2 regions of the Clostridium nitrophenolicum genome follow, and region 1 is predicted to be linked to the other one. Evidence: riboswitches for the same ligand, from Rfam matches in the RefSeq annotation. Region 1 holds a riboswitch; the other holds the start of a gene.
The links. A riboswitch is a leader RNA that binds a small molecule or an ion and turns the genes downstream of it on or off. The one in region 1 is predicted to bind FMN.
Positions count from the first base shown of each region.

Region 2: it holds a riboswitch for FMN, as region 1 does, so the genes downstream of both, ACZ5N4_RS00460 (ECF transporter S component) here and ribD (bifunctional diaminohydroxyphosphoribosylaminopyrimidine deaminase/5-amino-6-(5-phosphoribosylamino)uracil reductase RibD) in region 1, are expected to answer to the same signal.

Region 1 is NZ_AP042469.1:4,618,913-4,622,087, reverse strand. Features, by position in the region: gene ACZ5N4_RS21900 (LysO family transporter) at 1-99, opposite strand, end outside; gene ACZ5N4_RS21895 (LysO family transporter) at 99-377, opposite strand; gene ACZ5N4_RS21890 (5-methyltetrahydrofolate--homocysteine methyltransferase) at 471-1,103, opposite strand; FMN riboswitch at 1,328-1,446, shown strand; gene ribD (bifunctional diaminohydroxyphosphoribosylaminopyrimidine deaminase/5-amino-6-(5-phosphoribosylamino)uracil reductase RibD) at 1,764-2,882, shown strand; gene ACZ5N4_RS21880 (riboflavin synthase) at 2,898-3,175, shown strand, end outside.
Region 2 is NZ_AP042469.1:85,296-88,470, forward strand. Features, by position in the region: gene ACZ5N4_RS00455 (Tex family protein) at 1-1,071, shown strand, start outside; FMN riboswitch at 1,142-1,258, shown strand; gene ACZ5N4_RS00460 (ECF transporter S component) at 1,375-1,998, shown strand; gene ACZ5N4_RS00465 (hypothetical protein) at 2,134-3,175, shown strand, end outside.

The sequences.
Region 1 (3,175 bases):
AGTAGATAAAGTATTGAGATTATCTATTATATTTTGAGGCATTACAAAGTATCCACACAACATTCCAGCAATAACTGCAATAATTATTGAGCCTGTCATTACTCCTCTCCCCCTCTCATAAAATAGGAAGTTACAAAGAAAACTAAAATTATACTACATATAGAAGTTAATAAGGCAAAGGTCAAAGATATTTTACCTATATTTTTTAAGTTGACCATAATAGACTTATTGCCTCCAGCTGATGCTCCCATACAGAACAAAAGAAAAATAACACCTATTTGCTGTATACGTCCGTTATAACTCTTTTGCTTGTCACTTAGGTTAAAAAAATAGCCTATAAGAATACCAATCAGTAAAGAAATCAAAATAGTCCACACTTTCCATTCCACCTCCGTAGTTAGAATTTGTTTTATCCGATGACTTACAAAAAATTTTACTCTGAAAGCAAGAATCCTGTTTATGCTTAGCTACTATTTTTTCATGCTGCAAAATCCCTTGTTTGAGCATCTACCGCAATCGTGGTCTACGTCGCTTAGAGGTTTATGCTCATCTGCCCCATAAATATATGCTAGTGATCGAAGAGATGTAAGCATGAAGTCTTCATTTACATATATTCCAAGAAAATTTTTCGAATCCAGTGCATCTAAAATATTTTTTTGATACCAAAGGGGAATTTCTCCATCACCAGGAGCTATTCTGTGGCTAAGTCCTAATCCTAGTATCTTAACTTTTTTGTATATGTGATCAAATAGTTGAGAGCTTATTTCAAAAAGATAGGATGTAGCCATTGCATCAAGAATCATACCTTCTTTCAGCTTAGCGTAGGAAAAAAACTCATTTACCTTTTCGCTAATTTTATCTCCTATGGTAACAACACAGTATACAATGTGGCTGAAATCATTAATTACATCAAAAGTAAAGTCTTTATCTTTTATATCTATGTTGAATATTCCAGCTGGCTGTACAGATTCATACAGAACAGGCAGCAAAGTTTCGTATATTGAACTGATTTCTTCATCAGTTATTGCTTCGCAGTAAGATTTTAGAGTATTAATTACTATTTTTTTATCTAGTTTAAAATTAAAATCTAATACAACCTCCATAAATTTTCCCCCTAAAAAATTTAAAAATTTACTTTCGAATTGGTACTATGTACCGATCAATAATTAAACTTTCAATCTTTGAATCCTATAACTATTATACAATAAAATGTAAATAACAGAATAGAGTTATGCATTTTTATTAAACATAGAAGAAAATTTATAAAATTAATTGACAAAATTATTAGAATAATATATATTAAATTTGTGATTAAAAATTAAATATATTAAGCTTTCAGGGCAGGGTGTAATTCCCGACCGGCGGTAAAGTCCGCGAGCTGAGTAATCAGCATGAACTGGTGAAACTCCAGTACCGACAGTAAAGTCTGGATGAAAGAAAGATTATTATTAATTGTCAGTATTTATATTTGACATATGAGCCCCTGAAAGTTTTTTCAGGGGCTTTTTAGGCATCTTCAAAAAATAACTAGTCAGTATGCTAATCGATTTTGAGTCATACTGCGTTATCAGGACCTTTATTAATTTTAAAATACATAATATAAGCATTATGTACCGAGTTTATGGAATACTAAAATGTAGACAAAGAAATATCGGTATGTGTATATCTTTACTTTTTTCTGATGTAAATTTATATAAAATATGTAAAAAATAACAAAAGTGATAATTGTATATTTAATAATTATAGATTAAAGAGGTGAGAAAATGGACAGAGGATATAATAACTCTTATGAATACTATATGAGTATTGCACTAGGCTTGGCTAAAAAAGGAGAAGGAGCAGTAAATCCAAATCCTTTAGTAGGTGCAGTAGTTGTGAATAATGGAGAAATAGTTGGAAAAGGTTATCATAAGTTTTATGGAGGACCACATGCGGAAGTTTATGCACTAGAAGAGGCAGCAGAAAAAGCTGTAGGTGCTGACATTTATGTAAGTTTAGAACCCTGTAGTCACTATGGTAAAACACCTCCTTGTGTAGAAGCTATTATAAAAGCAGGTATAAAAAGAGTGATTATTTCCATGCAAGATCCAAATCCATTAGTAGCAGGAAGAGGTATTAATTTTTTAAGAGAAAAGGGTGTTGAAGTTATAACTGGAGTTTTAGAGAGCCAAGCAAAGGAATTAAATGAAATGTTTATTAAGTACATAACAAAAAAAATACCTTTTGTAATTTTAAAAACTGCAATGACTATTGATGGCAAAATTTCCACTTATACAGGAGAATCAAAGTGGATAAGTGGAGAAGAGTCAAGGGAATATGTTCATAAGATAAGAAACAAGGTTATGGGGATAATGGTAGGTATAGGTACAGTAATAGCAGATGATCCGTTACTTACTACAAGATTAAAAGAGGGCAGTGGTAAAAGTCCTAAAGCTATAATAATAGATTCTAAATTGAGGATACCTATGGAGTCCAAAATCTTAGAAACTTTGAATGAAAGAGAAGTAATAATTGCTTGTACAGAGAACTTCGATAATGAAAGAAAAGACATTTTAGAAGAAAAAGGAGTAAGAGTTATAGTTACTCCTAAGGATAAAAATAATAAAGTGGATTTAAATTATCTGATCAAGGAGCTAGGTAAGCTAGGTATAGATAGCATATTACTAGAAGGAGGAGGCGAATTAAATTTTGCTGCAGTAAGCTCTAAAATAGTGGATAAAATCATGTGCTTTATAGCCCCAAAAATCGTTGGAGGCAAAGGCTCTAAAACTCCAATTGAGGGACAGGGAATAGAAAAAATAGATGAAGCAATAAAGGTTCAAAATATTACATATAAAGTATTTGGAAGTGACTTGTTGTTACAAGGATACTTATATTCTTAGCATGGTGGTGATTAAATGTTTACGGGTTTAGTAGAGGAGATTGGAGAAATAACTAATATTTTTAGTGGAGAGAAATCTGCCAGGCTTACAATAAAATCAAAAAAAGTACTGGAAGATGTGAAATTAGGCGATAGTATTGCAGTTAATGGTGTGTGTTTAACTGTAACTAGTTTTAATGAAAATTGTTTTACCGTAGATGTTATGGCAGAAACTTTGAGGAAAAGCAATTTGGGAAACTTAGGTAAAAAAAGTAAGGTTAATCTTGAAAGAGCTATGGCTCTTGGTGCAAGATT
Region 2 (3,175 bases), 1.2 Mb from region 1:
ATTCATAAGTGTAACGTAGATGTTATATCGCTAGGAAATGGAACTGCTAGTAGAGAATCTGAAGAGGTTATTGAAAGAATTATAAAAGAGGTTAAGACAGAACAAAATAGAGATCTTTATTATGTTGTAGTATCAGAAGCAGGGGCATCTGTGTATTCAGCATCAGAATTAGCTGCAAAAGAATACCCAGATATCAATGTCTCATTAAGAGGAGCTATATCTATTGGAAGGAGACTTCAGGACCCATTAGCAGAGCTTGTAAAAATAGATCCTAAGTCCATAGGGGTTGGACAGTACCAACATGATGTTGCTCCTAAGAAGTTAGATGAATCGCTAAGCGGGGTAGTGGAAGACTGCGTAAATAGTGTAGGCGTGGATTTGAATATAGCAACGCCATCCCTTTTATCATATATATCAGGAATAAACTCAACTATTGCTCAAAATATTGTTGTATATAGAGAAGAGAATGGAAAGTTTAAAAGTAGAAAAGAACTTTTAAAGGTAAAAAGATTAGGAGCAAAGGCATTTGAACAGTGTGCCGGATTCTTGAGAGTAATGGAAAGTAAAGAACCTTTAGATAATACTTCTGTACATCCAGAATCTTATGAAGCAGCAAAAGAGCTATTAACTACTTTAGGATATACTTTAGATGATTTGAAAAACAACAGGCTTATAGATATAGAAGAAAGGGTTAAGGAATCAGGTATAGAGAAATTAGCAGAAAAATTGCTAGTTGGTGTTCCAACTCTTAATGACATAATAAAAGAAATAAAAAAGCCAGGAAGAGATCCAAGAGAAGAATTACCTAAGCCTATATTAAAGACTGGAATTATAGATATAACTCAATTAAAGCCAGGTATGGCATTAATGGGAACTGTAAGAAATGTTGCAGACTTTGGAGCATTTGTTGATATCGGGGTTCATCAAGATGGATTGGTGCATATAAGTCAATTAGCAGATAGATTTATAAAACATCCACTTGATGTAGTGCAGGTTGGAGATATTGTTGAGGTAAAAGTTCTTGAGGTTGATGAAAAAAGAAAAAGAATAGCTTTGACAATGAAAAAGTAATGCTTACTCAATTCAGATATTGAATTTTTAGAAAACTTGTACTATAATTGAAACGTAAACTTAATAAAGTAGTAATCTTCAGGGCGGGGCGAAATTCCCCACCGGCGGTATAGCCCGCGAGCCTTAATTGGCATGATTCGGTTAGATTCCGAAGCCGACAGTAAAGTCTGGATGAAAGAAGGTAAAGTATAATGTAAATTCGCCCTGACTTATAGTCAGGGCTTTTTATTATACTAACACCTTATACCTAAATATGAATATATGCAGAAGATTATGAAACAATTATATTAGGAGGGTGTATATATGAAAGATCAAAAACTCAACAGATTAGTAAAAATATCTATGTTAAGTGTTATAGCATTTATACTTATGTTTATTGAAGTTGCTACCCCATTTTTTCCGCCTTTTTTAAAGTTTGATATAAGTGACTTGCCGGCACTAATTGGGGCTTTTGCGCTTGGTCCCGTAGCTGGAGTAGCAATAGAGTTACTTAAAAATATACTTCATGGTATATTCGTTGGAGGAAGTGCTTTTGTAGGGGAGTTAGCAAATTTCCTTGTTGGTGCAGTAATGGTATATGTATCAGGATATATATATAACAAAAGAAAAAGCAGAGGGACAGCAGTTACTTCACTAATTGCAGGTACTTTAACTATGACTGCAGCAGCTAGTGTTCTCAATTACTTTGTATTCTTACCTTTATATGAAACAGTACTACACTTCCCTATAAATGCCATCGTTGAAATGGGAAACAAAATTAATAGCAGTATAACAGATCTTAATTCCTTTGTAGTATGGGCAATTGCGCCTTTTAATCTAATTAAAGGTATGTTGGTATCAGTATTAACTATGCTAGTGTACAAAAGTGTGTCACCAATACTTCATAAAGAAGAACAAAAAGAAAGGGACCTTGTTAAAAATAACTAGTAGAAATAATCCGGAAAAATCCGGATTATTTTTTATATTCCGGAGTATAAGTTAACTTTCGGCCAAGGAACCCTATATAAATATATAGTTCTATGCGATAATGTATATATAGGCCGGAAAAAAGGAGTGATTTAAGTGGCTGGTATATGGAATATAAATAGTGTTTATGATGTTAATACTAGGACGGTTTCTAGAAAGTTATCTTTTGAAGTTGGCCAAAACTTTTTAGCTAGAATTGTAAATTTAGATAAATTAACTGGAGAGATGCTTTTAAAGCTTCTTGATGGATGGCAATTTTCAGCGAAACTTGAAAATCCTATGGAAAAACTGCCAGAAGGACTTATAAGATTTGTAGTTGAAGGCTTTGAAGATGGAAAACTTCAACTTAAAATATTAAATTCAGATACTAAACAAAAATCATCAGAAAAAGATTCTATTAGTGCGTTTTTAAAAGAGAAAAGCATAAATTTAAGTGATTCGGATTATGATGTTTTGAACAAAATGGTAAAGCATAATATAACTCTTACCAAAGAAAATATTTCAGATGTAAAAACTATTTTAGATTTTATGAATAAGATAAAATCTGATGATACAGAAGAAAGTGCCTTTATTGAAAAGTATATACAAAGCAAAAATATCAGTTTGGAGAGTGCTGAGGGTATTAAAATAAAAAATACTTTAAAGTCATTTTTTAATGAATTAAAAAATTTAGGATCAGATGACTTATTTACATTTTTTGAAAACAATATAGATTTAACGGAAGAAAATATTAAGAGTTTCAATAATGTATTTAAGGAAAACTTAACTATATTTAAAGATGTAAAGCAGGTTGAGGGTGAGCTTAAAGGTGATATTCAGACCGAGAGTGAATTTGCAAGCACAGATAGTAACTTAGAAAGCATTGCACAAAACAGTAAAGAGACATCTAATAACCAAAGTAAAGAAAAAATATATTTAAGTAACACATCAGAAGAGTTAGTAAAATTAAATAAACCAGATAAAAATAATTTAACAGTAGAAACAACAAATTTAAAAGAATTAAATAATGAAAATGAGGAGCTATCTAATAATACAAAAGTCTCAAAAGAAGTAACTAAGGTTTTATCGGAAAAAGATATAGAAATTACTCAAGAGTTAAAGTTAGGTGATAACGTAAAAGACAAAAGCACAGTACCAG